DNA from 3 places in the Solidesulfovibrio sp. DCME genome. Region 1 is predicted to be linked to each of the others. Evidence: riboswitches for the same ligand, from Rfam matches in the RefSeq annotation. Region 1 holds a riboswitch; each other region holds the start of a gene.
What was found. Region 1 has a riboswitch for cobalamin ahead of ACP59X_RS15520 (sirohydrochlorin cobaltochelatase). Riboswitches for the same ligand answer to the same signal wherever they lie in the genome.
Positions count from the first base shown of each region.

Region 2: another riboswitch for cobalamin. It lies ahead of ACP59X_RS23320 (ribonucleoside triphosphate reductase); the one in region 1 lies ahead of ACP59X_RS15520 (sirohydrochlorin cobaltochelatase).
Region 3: another riboswitch for cobalamin. It lies ahead of ACP59X_RS17630 (TonB-dependent receptor plug domain-containing protein); the one in region 1 lies ahead of ACP59X_RS15520 (sirohydrochlorin cobaltochelatase).

Region 1 covers NZ_CP188261.1:3,504,418-3,511,677, forward strand. Annotated here, with positions in the region: gene ACP59X_RS15505 (aminopeptidase) at 1-489, shown strand, start outside; gene selB (selenocysteine-specific translation elongation factor) at 609-2,528, shown strand; gene ACP59X_RS15515 (hypothetical protein) at 2,879-3,238, shown strand; cobalamin riboswitch at 3,278-3,426, shown strand; gene ACP59X_RS15520 (sirohydrochlorin cobaltochelatase) at 3,562-4,446, shown strand; gene ACP59X_RS15525 (FecCD family ABC transporter permease) at 4,446-5,492, shown strand; gene ACP59X_RS15530 (ABC transporter ATP-binding protein) at 5,489-6,334, shown strand; gene ACP59X_RS15535 (ABC transporter substrate-binding protein) at 6,366-7,136, shown strand; gene cobI (precorrin-2 C(20)-methyltransferase) at 7,133-7,260, shown strand, end outside.
Region 2 covers NZ_CP188261.1:5,283,021-5,290,280, reverse strand. Annotated here, with positions in the region: gene ACP59X_RS23345 (carbamoyltransferase family protein) at 1-1,098, opposite strand, end outside; gene ACP59X_RS23340 (DUF5989 family protein) at 1,111-1,260, opposite strand; gene ACP59X_RS23335 (SxtJ family membrane protein) at 1,440-1,856, opposite strand; gene arfB (alternative ribosome rescue aminoacyl-tRNA hydrolase ArfB) at 1,954-2,403, opposite strand; gene ACP59X_RS23325 (anaerobic ribonucleoside-triphosphate reductase activating protein) at 2,400-3,098, opposite strand; gene ACP59X_RS23320 (ribonucleoside triphosphate reductase) at 3,280-5,472, opposite strand; cobalamin riboswitch at 5,605-5,829, opposite strand; gene ACP59X_RS23315 (hypothetical protein) at 6,099-6,377, opposite strand; gene ACP59X_RS23310 (ABC transporter ATP-binding protein) at 6,367-7,083, opposite strand; gene livM (high-affinity branched-chain amino acid ABC transporter permease LivM) at 7,086-7,260, opposite strand, start outside.
Region 3 covers NZ_CP188261.1:3,982,836-3,990,095, reverse strand. Annotated here, with positions in the region: gene ACP59X_RS17645 (hypothetical protein) at 1-190, shown strand, start outside; gene ACP59X_RS17640 (methylenetetrahydrofolate reductase) at 177-1,091, shown strand; gene ACP59X_RS17635 (FecCD family ABC transporter permease) at 1,239-2,006, opposite strand; partial or broken gene ACP59X_RS17630 (TonB-dependent receptor plug domain-containing protein) at 2,050-2,385, opposite strand; cobalamin riboswitch at 2,591-2,786, opposite strand; gene ACP59X_RS17625 (LysR family transcriptional regulator) at 2,926-3,816, opposite strand; gene metE (5-methyltetrahydropteroyltriglutamate--homocysteine S-methyltransferase) at 3,940-6,234, shown strand; partial or broken gene glyA (serine hydroxymethyltransferase) at 6,339-7,260, shown strand, end outside.

The DNA.
Region 1 (7,260 bases):
TCCACCGGGGCCAAGTCCCGCTTTTTCGAATACTGCCTGGACGACCTCATCGAGGCCTGGGACCCCGGCGCGCGCAAAAGCCGGGTGCTGGCCGCCGGCAAGGCCCTGTCGGCCGACGTCCACGCCCCCATCGACCCGGACCACCAGGACCTGCACGAAAAACTCAATTCCTCGATCCTGGGCTTCGGGCCGGTGTTTTGCAAGTTCACCGGCCACCGGGGCAAGGTCGGGGCCAACGACGCCCACCCCGAGTACGTGGCCTGGCTGCGCAACCTCCTCGACGGGGCGGGCGTGCCCTGGCAGATGGCCGAACTGGGCCGGGTGGACCTCGGCGGCGGCGGCACGGTGGCCAAGTTCCTGGCCGTCTACGGCATGGACGTGATCGACTTCGGCCCGTCGGTGCTGTCCATGCACAGCCCCTTCGAACTGACCAGCGTGGCCGACATCTACGCCGCCATGCTGGCCTACAAGGCCTTTCTGTCGAGCTAACCCCCGGGCGTCGCCCGGGCCCGCGCCCGGGCGACGCCCCATCGGGGAGGGTCCGGGAGGGGATCATCCCCTCCCGGCCGCCGGAGGCCTCTTCCCTCCCCTCCTCCAAAGGAGCATCCATGCCTGTCATCATGGGCACGGCCGGGCATATCGACCACGGCAAGACCACGCTCATCAAGGCGCTTACCGGCATCGACTGCGACCGTCTGGCCGAGGAGAAAAAGCGCGGCATCACCATCGAGCTCGGCTTCGCCTTCATGGACCTGCCCGGCGGGGCGCGCCTGGGGGTCATCGACGTGCCCGGCCACGAACGCTTCGTCAAGAACATGGTGGCCGGCGCGGCCGGCATCGACTTCGTCATGCTGGTCGTGGCCGCCGACGAAGGCGTCATGCCGCAAACCCGCGAGCACCTGGACATCTGTACGCTGCTCGGCGTGCAAACCGGCCTGGTGGCCCTGACCAAGGCCGACATGGTGGACGAAGACTGGCTGGCCATGGTCACCGACGATCTGCGGGCCGAACTGGCCGGCACCTTCCTGGCCGACGCCCCCCTTTTTCCGGTCTCCTCCCACACCGGGACGGGCCTCGACGCCCTGCGCGACGCCCTGGCCGCGCTCGTGGCCGACTTCGCCCCCCGGCGCCGCTCGGACCTGGCCAGGCTGCCCATCGACCGTGTCTTTACGCTCAAGGGCCACGGCACGGTGGTCACGGGTACGCTCATCGCCGGCTCGTTTCGCCTGGGCGAGGACGTGCAGCTTTTCCCCACGGACAAACGCTCCAAGATTCGCGGCCTGCAATCCCACGGCGAGACGGTGGAGGAATCCCCGGCCGGCCGGCGCACGGCCGTCAACCTGACGGGCCTGGAGGTGGAGGACATCGAACGCGGCGAGGTGCTGGCCCGGCCCGGAACCCTTTTTCCGGACACGGTCTGGGAAGTGGAGCTCGCCTGCCTGGCCTCGGCCCCGCGCGCCATCAAGCACCGCACCGAGGTGCATTTCCACCACGGCACCCGGGAGCTTTTGGCCCGCATCCACCTGCTCGACCGCGAAAAGCTCGAACCCGGCCAGACGGCCGTGTGCCAGATGCGTTTTCCCGAGCCCCTGGCCGGGGTCCACGGCGACCGGGTGGTGGTGCGCTCGGGCGCGCCGCTGCGCACCATGGCCGGCGGCCGGGTGCTCTCGCCCATGGGCCGCAAGGTCAAGCGCTTCGACCCCGCCGCCGCGCCCATGCTGGCCGCCCTGGCCACGGAAACGGGCTCGGAACTGGTCGCCTTGCAGCTCGACCGGGCCGGGATCGAGGGGCTGGGCTTTGCGCGGCTCATGACGCTCACCGACCTCGAATCCAAGGCCCTGGACAAGGCCCTGGCCGGCCTTTGCGACAAGGGCCGGGCGGCGCTGGTCGAGCGCGACGGCAAGGAAGGCCGCCATTTCGTCGCCGGCGCCGTCCTCACGCAGCTGGCCGCCACCCTTGCCGAATACGTCGCCGCCTTCCACACCCGCGAACCGCTCAAGCTCGGCATCTCCCGCAGCGAACTGGCCTCCACCTGGGGCAAGGCCCTTGCGCCCAAGCTCTTTCACTACGTGGTCGAACGGCAACTGCGCGCCGGGGTACTGGCCACCGAACAGGACGTGCTGCGCCTGGCCGGCCACAAGGTGTCCCTGGCCTCGGACCAGGCGACGCTTCGGGCCACGCTGCTCGATGTCTACCAGAAAGGTGGGCTGACCCCGCCCAACGTCAAGGACATCCTGGAGCCGTTGTCGCTGACCTTCAAGGAGGCCCAGCCGGTCTACAAGGTGCTCATGGACGAAGGGCGCATCGTCAAGGCCCAGGAAGGGATGTATTTCTGCGCCGAGGCCATCGCGGCGCTCATCGCGAAGGTCCGGGCCTACTACGCCGGCGGCGCCACGGACATGGGGCCGGCCGAATTCCGGGAACTGACCGGGCTGTCGCGCAAGTTCCTCATCGCCCTGCTCGAATACCTGGACAAGGAAAAGATCACCATCCGCGTCGGCGACAAGCGGCAGTTGCGCGGAAAGTAGCGGCGAAAGGAGCAGGCGGGGAGGCAGGGAAGAGGCCTCCGGCGGCCAGGAGGGGATGATCCCCTCCTGGACCTCCCCGATGGGGAAGAAGGAGCGGGCGGACAGTGAAGACGGGCAACGACGAAGGCGACGACAGGCCGTGGCCCGCCGCCGCCGGAATGGCTGGGTGGCCGGGGGCTACCAGTCCTGGTCCTGGGGCTTGGCTTCCTGCTGGGCCTTGATGACGAGCAGGGCGACGAAGACCGAGACGAAACCGAACAGCACGATGAGGCCGGAGAAGTCGAATTGCACGGCGAACCCCCTGGGCGGATGTATTTCGTGAAAAAAATCCTTAACCCCAAAACGAGCCCATGTCCAGACGCAACCCCTTTTTGGCCGCCCTGCCGGCCCTGATCTGCCTGGCCGCCCTGGGCCTGGCCCGGCCCGAGGCCACGGCCCTGGCCGGCGTGGTCGTGATCGAAAACGACGCCTACAGCCTCGACGGCGGCCGGCCCATGACCGGCGCCTGGGAGGTGGCCGAGAAAATCGCCGTGGCCCGGGACACGGCCGTGGTGGTCCTCGGGAAAAACTCCAAGCCGGCCACGGTCCAGACCCTGCTCCAGTTGCTGGAAAACCTTCACGTGCCCACGCTTTTCACCAAGAAAGCCGACTACAAGGCCCTGCTCGACCGCGGCGTCATAAAGCCCAGCCGTACCCCGGCCAATCCTTGACACCGCCCCTGCCCCCGGCTACTGCCCGGAAACGACCAGGGTGCCCCGTCGGGGCTCAATAGGGAATCCCGTGCAAGTCGGGAGCGGACCCGCCGCCGTCAGTCCCCGAAAAGGTCGGCCTCCACGCGCGCCACTGGGAGCTTCTCCCGGGAAGGCCGGGGCCGATGGGACGAGCCGGAAGACCTGCCCGGTCACAGGCCAACCCGTCGGCAACGAGGGCTTTTGCCGGCCGGGCTCAAGGGAAAGGGCGGGCGTCCCCATTTGGCGGCGCGGTCCTTTTCCATTCTTCAAGAGCCCTCCATGCCCATGGAGGTTCACCCCCAATGACGCGTCCCCTGAAAACGCTCACCTGCCTTGCGCTGTGCCTGTTCCTGTCCGTACCGGCCCTGGCCGGCCACGAGGCCAAAAAGGAAGCCAAACGGGCCATCGTCGTGGCCGCCTTCGGCACCACCGTGCCCGAAGCCGCCCCGGCCATCCAGAAGATGGTCGAGCGCGTCAAGGCCGCCTATCCCGGCGTGCCGGTGTCGCTGTGCTACACCGCGGCCATGATCCGGCATAAGCTGGCCAAGGAAGGCAAGGTCTTCCCCTCCCCGGCCGAGGCCCTGGCCGCCCTGCCCGACCAGGGCGTCACCGACGTGGCCATCCTGTCCCTGCAAACCATCCCCGGCCACGAATACGACGACCTGGTCAGCCTGGCCAAGGCCTTCTCCGGCCTGCCCAAGGGGCTTTCCCACGCGGAAGTCAGCGCGCCGCTGCTCTTTTCCCGCGAGGACTTCCCCCGGGTGGCCAAGGCGCTCCTCGCGTCCGCGCCCAGGGAGCGCAAGCCCGTCGACGCGCTCGTCTTCGTCGGCCACGGCACCGACCACTTCGCCGACATGGCCTACCCCGCCCTGCAATACACGCTGTGGCGCGAGGACAAAAACGCCTTCGTGACCACGGTCGAGGGCACGCCGAGCTTCGAGGACGTCGCCGCCGAACTCAAGGCCCGGGGCGTCAAAAAGGCCTATCTCGTGCCGCTTTTCGCCGTGGCCGGCGACCACGCCCGAAACGACATGGCCGGCCAGGAGAACGACTCCCTGGCTTCGCTGCTCAAAAAGGCCGGCGTCGAGGCCGTGCCCGTGCTCACCGGCAACGCCGACCGCGAAGCCGTGGCCGCCATCTGGCTGGACCACCTCAAGGCGACCTTCGACGCCCTGCCCGGGAAATAATGCCCGCCACGTCAGGCCGACCGGGCGGACGGACCGCCGCCCTGCTTCCCGCCCTGGCCGGGCTGGCCGCGCTGGTCGCGGCCTGCCTGGCCGGGGCCTATCCGGCCGCACCCGGCGACGTGGCCACGGTCCTCGGCCGGGCCATGGGGCTGCCGCTGGCCGCCCCGGCCGACCCGGCCCTGCCGGCCGTGGTCCTCGACCTGCGCCTGTGGCGGGCCGTTCTGGCCTACGGCGTGGGCGCCGCCCTGGCCGTGGCCGGCGGCGTCTTCCAGGGCGTGTTGCGAAACCCCCTGGCCGACCCCTTCACCCTGGGCGTCTCCGGCGGCGCGGCCTTCGGGGCCGCCCTGTCGCTGACCCTGGGCCTGGCGGCCGCCTGGGGCGGGCGCTTCGCCACACCCCTTTGCGCCCTGGCCGGCGGCGCGGCGACCCTGGCCGGGGTCCTGGCCCTGTCGCGTCTGGCCGGGGGACTGCGCCGGGAAACGGTGGTCCTTTCCGGCATCATCGCCGCCACCTTCCTTTCGGCCCTGCTGTCGCTGGTCAAGGCGCTCAACGAGGAATCCGTGGCCGGCATCGTCTTTTGGATCATGGGCGGCTTCCAGGGCCGGGGCCAGGCGGAACTGGGGCTTTTCCTGCCCTGCTGCCTGCTGGGGCTGGCCCTGGTGGCCCTTTTTGCCCGGGAACTGGACATCCTGCTTCTGGGCGACACGCAAGCCCGCCAATTGGGGGTTGCCGCCGGCCGGGCCAGGCTGACGCTGCTGGCCGCCGCCAGCCTGCTGACGGCCGCCGCCGTGGCCGTCTCCGGGGTCATCGGCTTCGTCGGGCTCATCGCCCCCCACGCCTGCCGCCGGCTCTACGGGGCCGAGCATGGCCGGCTGCTGCCCCAAAGCGCCCTGTGCGGCGGCGCGTTGCTGGTCCTGGCCGACGTCCTGGCCCGCACCATCCTGCCCGGCGGCGCCGAGCTGCCCGTGGGCGTGGTCACGGCCCTTCTGGGCGGCCCGTTTTTTTGTTTCCTGCTGCTCGCCCCCCGGGGCGGAGGCCGGGCGTGATCCGCCTTACGGGCCTTCGGGCCGGCTACGGCGACGTCGAGGTCCTGCACGCCATCGACCTCGCCATCGCCCCGGGCGAAATGGTGGGGCTTCTCGGCCCCAACGGCGCGGGCAAGACCACGCTGCTGCTGGCCGCCACGGGCATTTTGGCCCCGACCGCCGGCACCGTCGCCCTGAGCGGCCGCGACGTGGCCGGCCTGGCCTCGCGGGAGCGCGCCCGGCTCGTCGCCGCCGTGCCCCAGCGGGCCGAAAGCGCCGGCGAATTCACCGTGGCCGCCCTGGTGCGCCTGGGCCGCTATCCCTACCTGCGCTTCCTGGCCGGCTACACCGAAGCCGACGAGGCGGCCTGCCGGGAGGCCATGGCGGCCGTGGGCGTGGACCATCTCGCCGAAAGGCGCCTCAACGCCTTGTCCGGGGGCGAATTCCAGCGCGTGCTCACCGCCCGGGCCCTGGCCCAGGACGCCCGGGCGCTTGTTCTGGACGAGGCCTCGGCCAGCCTGGACATTGCCCGAAAAATGGAACTCTACGACCTGCTTGCCCGGCGAAACGCCGCCGGTACCACCGTGCTGGCCGCCCTGCACGACGTCAACCTGGCGGCGCTTTTCTGCAAGCGGCTCATTTTTTTAAAAGACGGCCATATCGTCGCCGACGGCCCCACCGCCGACGTCTTCACCGGCCAAACCCTGTCAAGGATTTACGATGCCGACATCCTGGTCATCCCCCATCCGCGAAACGGCTGCCCCCAGGCTTTGGCCGTGCCTGCTGGCCCTCCTGGCCCTCCTGCTGCCGCAACCGTCCCCCGGCCTGGCGGCCGTGACGATAACCGACGACCTGGGCCATGAGGTCCGGCTGGAAAAGCCGGCCCAGAGGATCGTGGCCCTCTACGGCGCCCTAAACGAGATCCTCGCCGGACTGGGGCTTACCGATCGCATCGTGGCCCGCACCGAGGCCGACACCCGGCCGCCGGCCATCGCCGGCCTGCCCGTCATCGGCACCCACATGCGGCCGAACATCGAGCGCGTCCTGGCCGTGGCACCCGACCTGGTGCTCCAGGCGGCCGGGCGCGGCGAGGCCGAGGAAGCGGCCGCAAGCCTGGCCCGTTTGGGCCTGCCCACGGCCGTTTTCGCCATAAACGATTTTCCGGGGCTATTTTCCGCCATCGACCGCATCGGCCGGCTGACCGCAAGCGAAGACGGCGCCGCCCGGCTCGTCGCCGGCCTTACGGCCCGCCTGGAGGCCGTGGCGGCCAGGGCGGGCGGCCAGGGCGAACGGCCGACGGTCTTTTTCGAGGTCCGCTCGGGAAGCCTGCTCGCCGCCGGGCAGGGCTCCATGGTCGACGCGGTCATCGAAGCCGCCGGCGGGAAAAACGCCGTGACGGCGGACAAGAAGATCGTGCGCCTGGCCGACGAGGAACTGCTGCGCCTGGCCCCGCAAGTCTGCCTCACCCAGCGCGGCCCCATGAATCCCGAGGCCCGGCCCATGCGCGAACGCCCGGCCTACGCAACCCTTCCCTGCGTGCAATCAGGCCGCGACTTCCTGGTGGACGAGGCCGTCTTCTCCCGGCCCGGCCCGGGGAGCGTGGACGCCGTGGAGGAACTGGCCGGGCTGCTCGCCGCCTCCCCGGCCACGGAGGCCCGGCCATGACCGCCCTGGGCACGCTCTACGGCCTGGGCGTCGGACCGGGCGACCCGGAACTGCTGACCATCAAGGCCGTGCGCATCCTGCGGCAAACGGCCGACGTCTTCGCCGCCTCGTCGAGCAAAAACGA
Region 2 (7,260 bases), 1.8 Mb from region 1:
CAAGGGCGCGCGCTCGTGGCCGCCCCGGACGTGCCAGGCGGCCAGGGCCGCGCCGAGTGCCCCGCCGGCGTCGCCGGCCGCCGGCTGGATCCAGATGTCGTCGAACACCCCGGCGCGCAGCAGCTTGCCGTTGGCCACGCAGTTGAGCGCCACGCCGCCGGCCATGACCAGGTATTTTTCGCCCGAAAGCTCCCTGGCCGTGCGGGCCAACCGCATGACCACCTCTTCGGTCACCTGCTGGATGGCCAGGGCCATGTCCATGTGCTCCTGGGCGAGCCCGGATTCGGCGGCCCGTTTGGGCAGGCCGAAAAGCGCCTCCCACTTGGCGTCGCGGCACATGGTCAGGCCTGTTGCGTAGTCGAAGTAGGCCATATTCAGCAGCATGGAGCCGTCGGGGCGCAGGTCGATGAGCTGGTCGAGGATCTTGGCCTTGTACTCCTCCACGCGCGCCGAACCGTCGATGCCGTAGGGGGCCAGGCCCATGAGCTTGTATTCGCCGGAATTGACCTTGAAGCCGCAGTAGTAGGTGAAGGCGGAATAGAGCAGGCCCAGGGAATGGGGGAAGTCGAGCTCGCGCAGAAAGGTGATGTCCTTGCCGCGCCCGACGCCGATGGTGGTGGTGGACCACTCGCCCACGCCGTCGATGGTCAGGATGGCGGCGGAGGCAAACGGCGAGGGGTAGAAGGCCGAGGCGGCGTGGGACAGGTGGTGCTCGGGGAAAAGGATGCGCGGCTTGCCCTGGCCGAGCTTGGCCAGTTCCTCGCGCAGCATCTTTTTCATGAAGAGCTTTTCCTTGATCCACACCGGCATGGCCGACAGGAAACTGACCAGGCCGCGCGGGGCGAAGCCGTGGTAGGTCTCCATGAGCCGCTCGAACTTGAGGTAGGGCTTGTCGTAAAAGGCGATGGCCGCCAGCTCGGACAGGCCGATGCCGGCTTCCTCCAGGACGTAGCGGGCGGCCTGCTCGGGGAAGGAGGCATCGTGCTTTTTACGGGTGAAGCGTTCCTCGTGGGCGGCGGCCACGACCACGCCGTCACGCAGCAGTGCCGCGGCGCTGTCGTGGTAGTAGGCGGAAAGGCCCAGGATGTATTCGGCCATGGCGCGCCCGCTTTAAAACAGCGTGTAGATGAACGGGGCCACGGCCGTGCCGCTGGTCAGCACCACGAGCACGCCGAAAAGCAGCAGCACCAGGATGATGGGCAGCAGCCAGAATTTTTTCCTGACCCGCAGAAAGCCCCAGAGTTCGCGTAAAAATTCCATGGTTCCTCCGTAACGGATATCGGCCGGCCGCAAGGCGGCGCATCGGCGATGGTTGGGCGGCGTCATGGCCGCCGGGCGGGCTCGGGCGTCCGGGCCTTGGGAAGGCGTGGCGCGCCTGGCGCGCTCAAGAGGCGCCGCGCAGGCTGTTCCGTGCCCTGCGAAGCGGCCGCGGGCCTGCCCTAGAAGGGCTGTTCGATGTCGGGCGCCACGAATTGGTGATCGCGCACCCGGAAGGCCGAGCCCTCGCCTTTCTTGAACTGGCGCACACGCATGGGGTCCTTGCCGAGCATGGCCCGCAACAGGCCCATGGGCGTGAGCACCAGGTAGAAAATGAGTGTGAGGATGACCTTGGACATGACCGTGCCCAGCACGTGGGACAGGCCGAACCACAGCTTGGCCGCCGGCTTGTAGAGGGCCGGGCAGATCATGTCCAGCAGCAGCAGGCCCGTGGCGATGGTCACGTAGCGGATCTCCCGGGTCACGAAAAAGACGATGAGGCTTACAAGGACCAGGGCCATGCCCGTGTCCTTGGCCTGTTCCCGCGTGGCGGACAGCCAGAACGATTTCTTCTGGCGCTTTTGTTCCAGTGAGGACATGCGATGTGTGCTCCGGATGGGGCGTCGGCGTTGCCGCCGCGAAGGCTCAAGGGACAGGCTTCCCTAGCCCGTGGCGGCGGCGGGCGTCAAGGCCGGGCTATTCGTCGGTGTCGGGCCTGGCGGCGCGCTGGCGCTTGACGGCGCCGTGGCGGCTTTTCGTTTCCAGGCGGCGCAGCTTCGAGGCCAGGCTGGCCCGGGTCTTGCGCCGGGGGGGCCTCGGGCTCAGGGCCTCGCGCACAAGGGCCACGAAGCGTTCCACGGCCAGTTCCTTGTTGGCCGACTGGCTGCGCGTGGTCTGGGAAACGAGGCGCAGGACGCCGTCCTTGGCGATGCGGCCGGCAAGCGTAGCGCCCAGCCGCGCCTTTTGGGCCTCGGTCAGGCTCGGCGAGCCGGCCAGGTCAAAAAGCAGCGTCACCCGGGTGCTGACCTTGTTGACGTGCTGCCCGCCCGGGCCGCTCGACGGCGAGGCCGTGAAACGCAACTCGTCCACGGGGATGACCACGCCGGGCAGGATGACCAGCAGGGAGGCGTCCACGGGGGCCGTCATGACCGGGTGGTGATGGTCAGGCGCGGGGCGGCGGCCTGGAGCCGGGTGACGAGGTCGGGCGGAAAAACCGTCTGGCCGGCGGCGGCCAGGGCCTCGTCGGCGCAGCCGTCCGGGCGGAAGGCCTGGATGACCCAGCGGTCGGCCCCGGCGGCGGCCAGTTCGCCGGCCAGGGCCACGAGTTCCGCCTCGTCGAGCAGCCCCGGGTGCCAGGTGGTACGGGCCTCGAAGGGAACGGCGCCTTTGAGCAGCAGGGCCAGGCTGGCAAAGGCCGCCCGGCCGCCGCCGTCGCGGCCGGTGATGCGGTCGTAGGCGGCGCGCGGGGCTTTCACGTCGAGCCCCACCCAGTCGCAAAGCGGCAGGACATCGGCCAGGGCCTCCGGGAACATGCCCGTGGTATGGAGCCCCGTCTTGAAGCCGAGCTCCCGCACGGCGGCAAGCGTCGCGGCCAGGCCCTCCTGGAGGGTGGGTTCGCCGCCGGAAAAGACCACGGCGTCGAGAAGCCCCCGCCGGCTCTCCAGCCAGGACAGCACCGAGGCGGCGTCGCGCTCGCCCTCGCCGCCGATTTTGCGCAGCGGTTCGTTGTGGCAGTAGGGGCAGCCCCAGGGGCAGCCCTGGCAGTAGATGACCGCCGCCAGGGCGTCGGGGAAATCCAGGGTCGAAAGGGGCGTCACGCCGCCGATGGTCAGTCCGTCCATCCGGGCTCCCTTACCGTTCCCGCTGGCCGGGGGCAAGGGGCGGCCGGCCGGGTGGCGCCGGCCGCCCCGATAGGCCTCGTGTGGCGTTCTGAAAAAAACAGGGAACTGTTTTTTTCAGAAAGAATAATTATTCAAATTATTATTCTCGAAATTCGTATGCACGAATTTCGAGAACGCGACACTAGGACGCGGTTGTCGGCTCCGCAAAGCAGACCCGCTCCTCGTACTCGCCCTGTTTGCCGGTGTTGAATGCCGACTTGGGCCGGTAATAGCCCATGACCCGGGTCCAGATCTCGCAGGCTTGCGTGCGGCCTTCGGCGGCGCAGCGGGGGCAGGTCTCCTGCTCGCCGGGAAGATACCCGTGGACGTCGCAGATGGAGAAGGTGGGCGTCACGGTCACGTAGGGCAGGGCGAAGCGCGACAGCGACCGGCGCACGAGGTTCTTGCAGGCCTGGGCGCTGGAAAGCCGCTCGCCCATGTAGAGGTGGAGCACCGTGCCGCCGGTGTATTTGCGCTGGAGCTCCTCCTGGCGCGAAAGGGCCTCGAAGGGGTCGTCGGTGAACCCGACGGGCAGCTGGGAGGAATTGGTGTAATAGGGCTTGTCGTCGGTGCCGGCTTGCAGGATGCCGGGGAAGCGTTTGCGGTCCTCGCGGGCGAAGCGGTAGGTGGTGCCCTCGGCCGGGGTGGCTTCCAGGTTGTAGAGGTGGCCGGTGCGCTCCTGGAACTCGGTCATGCGGGCGCGCACGTGGTCGAGGAGCTTGACTGCCAGGGCGTGGCCGGCCGGCGTCGCGATATTGTCCGCGTCGCCCGTGAAGTTGCGCACCATTTCATTGATGCCGTTGACGCCGATGGTGGAGAAGTGGTTGCGCAGCGTCCCCAGGTAGCGCTTGGTGTAGGGGAACAGCCCGGCGTCCATGCGGCGGCCGATCTCCTTGCGCTTGATCTCCAGGCTCGTGCGGGCGGTCTCCAGCAGCCCGTCCAGGCGCGCCACCAGGCCTGCCCAGTCGCCGCGATGCAGATGGCCCAGGCGGGCGCAGTTGATGGTGACCACGCCCACGGACCCGGTCTGTTCGGCGCTGCCGAAGAGGCCGTTGCCGCGTTTGAGCAGTTCGCGCAAATCGAGCTGCAACCGGCAGCACATGGAGCGCACCATGCCGGGCTCCAGGTCGGAATTGAGGAAGTTCTGGAAGTAGGGGAGCCCGTACTTGGCCGTCATCTCGAACAGGATGTCGACATTGGGCGAGTCCCAGGGGAAATCCTTGGTGATGTTGTAGGTCGGGATGGGGAAGGTAAAAACGCGCCCTTTGGCGTCGCCGGCGGTCATGACCTCGATGTAGGCCCGGTTGATGGTATCCATCTCGGCTTGCAGGTCGCCGTAGGTAAAGGGCATCTCCTCGCCGCCGATGACCGGGTGCTGGCCGCGCAGGTCCTCGGGGCAGGTCCAGTCGAAGGTCAGGTTGGTAAACGGCGTCTGGGTGCCCCAGCGCGAGGGGACATTCAAGTTGTAGATCAGCTCCTGGATGGACTGGCGCACCTGGGCATAGGAAAGCTTGTCCTTGCGGAGAAACGGGGCCATGTAGGTGTCGAAGCTGGAAAAGGCCTGGGCGCCGGCCCATTCGTTTTGCAGCGTGCCCAGGAAGTTGACGATCTGGCCCACGGCGCTGGAAAGGTGCCTGGGCGGGTCGGCCTCCACCTTGTCGGGGACGCCGTTTAAGCCCTCCTGCAAGAGCATTTTGAGCGACCAGCCGGCGCAGTAGCCGGCCAGCATGTCCAAATCGTGGATGTGGAGGTCGCCTTCTCGGTGGGCGGCGCCGACTTCCGGCGGGTAGACGTGGTTGAGCCAATAGTTGGCCACCACCTTGCCCGAAACGTTGAGGATGAGCCCGCCGAGCGAATAGCCCTGGTTGGCGTTGGCGGCCACGCGCCAGTCCTGGCGGTCGAGGTATTCGTTGACCGAAGCGGCCACGTCCACCACGGTTTTCCTGTCCTGGCGCAGGCGGGCGCGCTGCTCGCGGTAGACGGAGTAGGCGCGCATGGTGCGGAAGTGGTTGGCGGAAATCAGCGCCTGTTCGACCACGTCCTGGATGCGCTCGATGTCGGGGACCCCGCCGGAGAAGCGGTGGGACAGGACCTTGACCACCTGCGCCGTGAGCAGGCCCGCCTCGTCGTCGCCGAAGTCGCCGGTGGCCGCGCCGGCGCGGCGGATGGCCGAGCGGATCTTGTCGGCGTCGAAGGGCACGACCTGGCCGTCGCGCTTGCGGATGCGGGCCGGGACGGCGGCCACGGCCGGCGGGCGGGCTTCGGGTTTTTCGGGGACATTTTCGGAACGGACGACATCGACGGCAAGGTTGCCGTGCTCGGTCGGCGAAAGCATGGGTGGTCTCCCTGGTCTGGGCTGGCGCGGTGGCGCCGGTTCGTGAAAGCGGTTCGGACAGGCGGCGCGGGGGCCAAGGCCCTCGCGCCTGCCGGGTCGCCCTCCCGCGAGGCTCCCTCGACGCCGCCGGCCGTTGGCCGACGGGCGTTGGCAGGTCTTCGGACTCGCGAACGGGCCGGCGGATGGCCGGGGTGCCTAGTGCCCGCCGCTTCCCGGAGGGGTGCTCCAGTGCTTGGTGGCGGGGGTCGTTTTCGCTTACCGCTGCGGGGCAGTTCCGGAATTGCGCCGGATTCCCTCTTTCGGCCCGTACCGCTCCCTCCCCCGGGGCGGACGGACACCAACGCAGCCCCACTGTATGGGAAAAGCGTTGGGCCGTGTCAACGCCGTCCGTCCCTTCCCCCTTGGCAAGGTTTTTCTGTCTCGGGAGGGGGATGGACCCTTTTCGAACAGCCTGACGACAGCGGGCGATTAAGGAAGGCGGCGAAAAAACTAGAGAACTATTTTTCTCTTATTTGTCCGCTAAATTGGCCAATCCGCCGGATCGCGCCCACCCGGCTCCCCCATTGGGGAGGTCCAGGAGGGGCACTGCCCCTCCTGGCCGCCGGAGGCATCTTCCCTTCTTCCGCCTACTTGTAATCCTTATCCGCGGCCTTGACCGTCTGCACGAGCCGCATGAAGTCCACGCCGGCCTGGTGCATGTGGGTGTAGTGCTCGGCGTAGTCGATGTCGATGCCGGACATGGACTGGGCGACGCGGATGTCGTCGAGGAAGCGGGTGACGGCGGCGGGGTCGGGGCTGTCGCCGAACTGGCGGGCAATGGCGTCAAGGACGAGGGCGCGGACGGCCTCGGCCTTATCCGGGCGCAGCCTGGCCAGGATGGCGGCGAGGGCGGGGTTATTGTCCAAGGTAGGCCTTCTTGATGTCCACGTTTTCGCGCAGGTTTTCGGCCGTGTCCTCCATGACCACGGTGCCGGTTTCCAGCACGTAGGCCCGGTCGGCCAGTTTCAGCGCGATGTTGGCGTTTTGCTCGACGAGCAGGATGGTCATGCCCCGCTCCTCGTTGACGTTGCGTATGATGCGGAAGATGTGCTGGGAGATCATGGGCGAAAGCCCCAGCGACGGTTCGTCGAGGAGCAGCATTTTCGGGCGGCTCATCAGCGCCCGGGCGATGGCCAGCATCTGCTGCTCGCCGCCGGACAGGGTGCCGCCGTGCTGCTTGCGCCGCTCGAACAGCACCGGAAACAGGCGAAAGACCAGGCCCAGGTCGGCCTCGATGCCGTCGGCGTCGCGGCGGAAAAAGGCGCCCATGTCCAGGTTCTCCCGCACGGTCAGGCGCGGGAAGATGCGCCGGCCCTCGGGCACCTGGCACAGGCCCATCTCGGGCAGCCTGTCGGCGCGCAGGTCGCGGATGGATTTGCCCTGGTAGCGCACGTCGCCGGCGCTGGCCCGCACGATGCCGCAGATGGTCATGAGCGTGGTGGACTTGCCGGCGCCGTTGGCCCCGATGATGGTGACGATCTCGCCCTCGTTGACGGTCAGCGTCACGTCGCGCAGGGCCTGGATGCGGCCGTAGTGGGCGCATACGCCCGTAAGTTCCAGGATGGCGGCCACGGCTACTCCGAATCGTCCGAACGTTTGCCCATCCGCGCCGCCGGCCAGAGTCCGGCCGGGCGCACCAGCATCATCACGGCCATGGCCCCGCCGAAGGCCAGCATGCGGTAGAGCTCGAAGCCCCGGAAGACCTCCGGCAGGGCGACCAGGGCCAGGGCGCCGAGGATGACGCCGGGA
Region 3 (7,260 bases), 480 kb from region 1:
CGCATCCTGCTCCCCTCCGGACGCTCCCTTTTCCGCACAGAAGGCCGACTCATATTGCCCGCTCAGTTGCCTCGGAGAAATATGGCCGGAGGAAACTCTGGCCGCCAACCTGCGCGCAGCCTCCGCTGCGACAACAACCGCGCCCAACGGCGCTATCGTCTTGATGATGGTGAAACATGAAAATAGCTGATTTGATGCCCTCAAGAAGTCGGTTTGTCTCTTTAGAATTTTTTCCCCCAAAGGAGCACAACGCCTGGCAAGGATTCGAGTCACAGATAGAACGGATGGCTGAGCTTGCCCCTCTGTTCGTTTCTGTGACGTACGGAGCCGGCGGCGGCACGCGGGCCACCACCCTTGCGACGGCCTCATGCCTGCAGGAACGGTTTGGATTATTCCCCATGGTCCATCTGACCTGTGCTGGGGCGACCCACGAGTCCATCGTGAGTTTCATGGAAGAACTTCAGGACATTGGAATAACCAACATCCTCGCATTGCGGGGCGACTTGCCGCCGGGCGTCCTTCCGACGGCGAATTCCGGCTTCTCTCATGCTTCCGATCTCGTTGCCTTCATCAGGTTGCGGTATCCGGAAACGGGGATCGCCGTAGCCTGCTACCCTGAAGCGCATCCGGAAGCCGCCAGCATCGCCGACGACCTTGAATGGACCAAGCACAAACTGGATGTCGGCGCGGATTTCGCCATCACCCAGCTATTTTTCGACGTCCGCTGCTATAATGATTTCGTCGCCCGATTACGCCGCAGGGGTGTCGTCAAGCCTATCATTCCCGGCGTGCTCCCGCTTCTCAGCATGCAATCCCTGCACAGGATTCTCTCACTTTGCGGCGCGAGTATTCCGGTAAAACTGTACCTTGAGTTGGTGCAGGCGGACAAAGATGGCGGAAATGAAGCCGTACGGCGCAAAGGCATAGAAATCGCACAACGCCAAATTCGTGACCTTATTGAACAGGGAGCGTCAGGAATACATCTTTATACACTGAATAATGCGGATGCTTGTATCGATATATTGTCTGGTGTTGACTATTTCGATACTCAAAAGAAAATATCTAGCCCCTCACACGAGGTTGTGACCTGATGATTCCGCCATGGCTTGTAACAGACTGCTATGAAAAGCCCATCGCAGCCGTTCACCGGGATAATCACTCGTGATCCCGGTGAATGGGACGACTTCCCGGCAGAGCCGTGATGCGAGGCGTATCCGTGAACGGATTGCAGTCTACGGCTAGATTCCAGTCATGGTCGCGGTGGTGGTGACGAGCACGCCCTGCACAAGACGCACCCGCACCCCGAGGTTTGCGGCCGCCTCGTCGCCGAGAAGGAGCAGGTTCATCGTCTGAGACAAGGCGAAGACCAACATGGCCCCGGCGACGACGCACAGGGCGGGGATCGGCAAAGAACCCAACGTGGCCGAAGACGTGTCGCCCATGAGCCAGACCAGTGTGGCGTGCAAGGTATGATCCCTGGTCATGGAGAGGAAAAACATGATGGCGGCCGAACAGAAGGCATTGACCATGACGCCGGACAGGACAAGGGAGGGCGTTGCCACGTGCCCATCCCGTAGCGACAGGGTCACGGCCACGCCAAAGGCTGCCATTGCCCCGAAAAAGGCGAGCGGTCCGGCTCCCAGGAACGTGGGCAAACCGAGCAACATGCCGCCCACCACGCCGAGGGCCGCTCCACCGGACACGCCGAGGATATAGGGATCGGCCAGTGGATTGCGCACCAGCGTTTGGAAGACCAAGCCACTAAGAGACAGCGCGCCGCCGGCCAAGGCCGCCAGCAAGCTCCGGGGCAGCCGCAACTTCCAGACGATGGCCAGGACGGTCGGGTCGCAGGCGTCGCTTTGGGCAAGCGCCCGCAGCACATCGTGCAGGGGAAGGGAACTCGATCCAACGACAAGGCCGGTGATCAGGGCCGCCGCGAGCAGCCCGGCAAGGGGCAGGCAGACCAGGGTCAGCCGGACGGACAAGCCGGCGTCGGCATATTTCACGGCTGTTTCCCGGCCGCAGGCGCGGGCGGTTGGCCGAGGCCCCATACAGGACCGATCCGGGACCGCGCATGATCTCCACGCGTTCCACGTTGTCCAGGGGAATCAGCGCAAGATTGCCCGAGCCGGAGGGGTTGCCGTCCACCAGCACCAGGGTCTTGGCATCCATGTTCGCCCCTGGCGAGACATAAGTGTCGAACCCTCGCAGGCGAAAACTCGTGTAAGCGCCTGGGTACTGAATGGTCGTGCCCGGCGATTTCCGGGCGATCAGTTCGCCCAAGGTGTCCACGCCCAGTTGGTTGATTGTCTCCCGGCCGAGGACCTCGACATGGACGGGAACCTCGCTGGCCGGAGCCGGGGTGGCCGTGGCCGTGACGAGCATTTCAGGAAGGTTGAACGTGTCTTCCCGGTCCTCGGCCGCCAGGCCCAGACAGGGCAAGACCATGACGACAGCCAGCGCAGCCAGCACGCAACGCATAAAAAGACCTCCTGCTTCGTTGAAGAAGAGGAGGGCCCGAGGAAACACAGACACGACACCCCACCAATCAGACGGGGTGTTGTCCATGGGTCGGCTCTGCCTCGAAGCCCGCCATGACTTCTCGCAGGCTGGTCTCCCGGCTCAAGGATCGTCCTACTTGCCGCGCCTTCCCATCCGCGCCTTTGCGCGGACAGTGGCTGTGTGCGGTTTTCGTCCCCTTTCACGGTTGCGGGCCAGCGCCGGTTTCGCACCGGACTTCCCACTTAGCCGCATCGCGGATGCGGACCTGCGAGTTCAATAATGCAGAGTAGTTGCCCGGCTCATACAGATATTGTCAAGCCGGATTCCCTCTTGCGCCCTCTCCCGAGGGGGCGGGCACCAGCGCTGCCAAGAGTATAGGAGCGTGTAACCTTCGCAGCCAATCAGGGACACACTACCGAGGGGCTATCGATCACGATACGCACGCGCCAACTCCACAAAGGCCCTCAGGTAATCGATGTCGGCGTCTGCCTCGCGGATACCGAGAAATATTTTCTTGTCTATGCCTTGCGCTCCCAAGCGCACCGGGAACACGGCGAATTTGCCGGCGTTCTCTTCGACCAGCCAACGCGGCAAGGCGGCCACGCCCCGGCCGCTGGCCACCATTTGAAGCATGATCTCGGTGGTTTCAATCCGCTTGTGCTGTTTGGGGATGATGCCGGCAGGCGTGAGGAATCGGGAATAAATATCGAGCCGATCAATGTGGACCGGGTAGGTGATCAGGATTTCCGCTGCAAGCTGTTCCGGCTCAATATGGCTCGCTGCGCGCAAGGGGTGGTTCGGCCCGACGACCAGCACCTGCTCATAGTCGAACACCGGCTCGAAATATAAGCCTGTCTTGTATAATGGATCGGGAGTCACGAGCAAATCGATTTCATAGCCGACCAAGGCCCCAATTCCGCCAAACTGGAATTTCTGCTTCACGTCCATATCCACAGCCGGCCAGGCATCCAAGTACGAAGCTGCAATCTTCAGCAACCACTGGTAACATGGGTGACATTCCATGCCAACGCGCAACGTGCCGCGCTCACCCTGTGCGAACTGATGGAGCCGCTCTTCAATGTGAGCGAACTGCGGCACCAAACGATTCGCTACCGCTAATAAATAGGTTCCTGCCTGTGTTGGACGCAGGCAGCGACCTTCGCGACGCCATATTGCTACGCCGAGCGTGTCTTCCAGCTTGCGAATGCTGTGACTCAGCGCGGATTGCGTGAGGTGTAAATGCGCTGCGGCGGCAGTCAGCGAACCGTGCTGCGAGACGGCGCGGAGGGTCTCCAGGTGGATGCGCTCTAACATGGCCGGCTTCCTCATCTATGAGCAGACGTCATGAGAATGTGAGAAAATACCATTTTTGTTCATGGTTTCAAAGCGCTATTTGGCCATCCTGGCATCGCAATAAAATCAACCGGAGAGAGGGGTATGGCATACACGCACAATCTTGGCTTCCCGCGCATCGGGGCCGCACGCGAGCTCAAATTCGGCCTCGAATCCTATTGGAAAGGCACGTCTTCCCTCGATGCCCTCAAATCGTTGGGGGGCACCCTCCGCCAGCGCCACTGGCAGGAACAATTGGGCCTTGATCTCGTGCCCGTCGGCGACTTCGCCTTTTATGATCACGTGTTGGACATGAGTTTCACCTTGGGCAATCTGCCCCATCGCGTGCGCGCCTTCCACGGCGATGCGCTGGACAATTCCTTTCGCCTCGCCCGCGGTCGCTCGGCCCAGGCGGCGGACATTCAGGCACAATGCCGCGACGGTGTCGCTGCCGGAGAAATGACCAAATGGTTTGACACCAACTACCACTATATAGTCCCCGAGTTCAGCGCCGACACCGCGTTCAAGCTTGATGCCTCGCGCTTGCTAGAGCAATTGGCCGAGGCGAAGGCCCTGGGCGTCAACGCCAAGCCGGTGATCATCGGGCCTGTCACTTACTTGGCGCTTGGCAAGGCCAAGGACGGCTCCGACAAGCTCGCGCTGCTGCCTCGGTTGCTCCCTGTTTATGCCGCATTGCTGGACATGCTGGCCGCGCAGGGCGTGAAATGGGTACAGGTCGACGAGCCGCTTCTTGTCACCGAACTCGACAACGAGTGGAAGCAGGCAATGGTCACGGCCTATGAGGCCCTCAGGCGCAACGCCCCGAAGCTCCTGCTGGCTACCTACTTCGGCTCCCTGCAAGAGAACCTGCCGCTGGTCGCCGGCTTGCCGATCCAGGGCGTCCACCTCGACGCCGTCAACGCGCGCCACGAAGTCGATGATCTTCTTGCCCGATTGCCGGCTGATCGCGTGTTGTCCCTGGGGGTCATCAACGGCCGCAACATCTGGAAGGCCGACCTGAACGCCGTGCTCGACTGGTTGGAGCCTCTGGCTGGAAAACTGGGCGAGCGTCTGTGGATCGCCCCTTCCTGCTCTTTGCTACACGTTCCCGTAGATCTGGAGAGCGAACAGAAACTTGACGCCGAGGTTGCATCCTGGCTGGCTTTCGCCAAGCAGAAGCTTGGCGAGTTGCGGGTGTTGGCCGTCGCCCTGAACCAGGGGCGCGACGCGGTCCGGGCCGAACTGGATGCCAATCGCACCGCCATTGAGGCCCGACGCAGTTCGCCGCGCGTGAACAACCCGGGTGTCAAGTCCGCCCTTGCGGAAATCAGGCCGGAACTGGGACAGCGCAAGAGTCCCTATGCGCAGCGCGCAGCCAGCCAGGCCCCGCTACTCAATCTGCCGAAGTTTCCCACCACCACCATTGGCTCCTTTCCGCAAACGGCGGAAATCCGCCAGGTGCGCAGCCAGTTCAAGGCCGGCAAGGTCAACGAGGCCACGTACCGGGAAGCCATGCACGGGGAAATCGCCCGGTGCGTGCGCGAGCAGGAAGCACTCGGCCTGGATGTCTTCGTGCATGGCGAGGCGGAACGCAACGACATGGTCGAATACTTCGGCGAACAACTCGACGGCTACGCCTTCAGCCAATTCGGGTGGGTGCAGTCCTACGGCTCGCGCTGTGTGAAACCGCCCATTCTTTTTGGCGACATCGATCGCCCGAAAGCCATGACCGTGGCGTGGATCACCTACGCCCAGTCCCTGACCAACAAACCCATGAAAGGCATGCTGACCGGGCCGGTGACCATCCTGAACTGGTCTTTCGTGCGTGACGACCAGCCGCGCTCGGTATCCTGCAAGCAGCTCGCCCTGGCCATTCGCAAGGAAGTATTGGACCTGGAAAAGGCCGGGGTGCGCGTGATCCAGATCGACGAGGCCGCGTTGCGCGAAGGCCTGCCGCTGCGCAAATCGCAATGGAAGGAGTATCTGGATTGGGCTGTGGAGTCCTTCCGCATCACCGCCAACGGCGTGGCCGACGAAACGCAGATCCATACCCACATGTGCTACTCGGAGTTCAACGACATCATCGCGTCCATCGCCGACATGGACGCCGATGTCATCACCATCGAAACCTCGCGTTCCGACATGGAGTTGCTCGACGCCTTTGACGACTTCAACTACCCCAATGAAATCGGACCAGGCGTGTATGACATCCACTCGCCCAATATCCCAAGCCAGCAGCACATCGTCGACCTTATGCAGAAAGCCGCCGAGCGCATCCCTGCGGAACGCCTTTGGGTCAACCCCGATTGCGGCTTGAAAACCCGCCAGTGGAACGAGGTGATCCCGGCATTGACCAACATGGTCACCGCAGCGAAGGCGCTGCGCGCCACGTTTGCTTGATGCAATCTGGAATGAGCCGCGCGACATTGAACGCCGCGTGGCCCCGATACACTCCATCCCACCAGCCCGGCTCCGTGTCGGGCTGCGAATTTTGAGGTGCCCACATGTTTGAACGGATCCGCCATACTCTCGACCAGATCGATCCCGAGGTGTTCGCCGCCATCCAACAGGAAAATCGGCGACAGGAAGATCACATTGAGCTTATCGCTTCCGAGAACTACGCCTCGCCAGCCGTGCTGGCCGCCCAGGGATCGCAACTCACGAACAAGTACGCCGAAGGCTATCCCGGCAAGCGCTACTATGGTGGATGTGAACACTGTCGATGTCGTCGAGCAGTTGGCCATCGACCGCGTGAAACAACTCTTCGGGGCCGAAGCCGCCAACGTGCAGCCCAATTCCGGTTCACAGGCGAACCAGGGTGTGTTTTTCGCCGTGCTCAAGCCGGGCGATACAATCATGGGCATGAACCTTGCCGAGGGCGGCCATCTTACCCACGGCATGGCGCTGAACATGAGCGGAAAATGGTTCAATGTGGTCAGTTATGGTCTGGACGACCAAGAGGATATCGATTACGCCGCGCTGGAGCAGCGAGCCCGTGAAAGCAGGCCCAAGCTCATCATCGCCGGTGCATCGGCCTTCGCGTTGCGCATCGATTTCGAACGCATTGCCCATGTGGCCAAGGAGGCCGGGGCATTTTTCATGGTGGACATGGCACATTACGCCGGCCTCATCGCTGCAGGCGTCTACCCTAATCCCGTTGCGCATGCCGACTTCGTGACCACCACAACGCACAAGAGCTTGCGTGGTCCGCGCGGTGGGGTGATTCTCATGCGCGCCGAGCATGAGAAGGTTGTCAATTCGGCGATATTCCCTGGCATTCAGGGTGGGCCACTCATGCATGTCATTGCCGCCAAAGCCGTTGCCTTCAAGGAGGCGATGGCCCCGGAATTCAAAATATATCAGCAGCAGGAGTTGAAGAATGCAGCCGAATTGGCTGCAACCCTGGGCAGTCGCGGCCTGCGTATC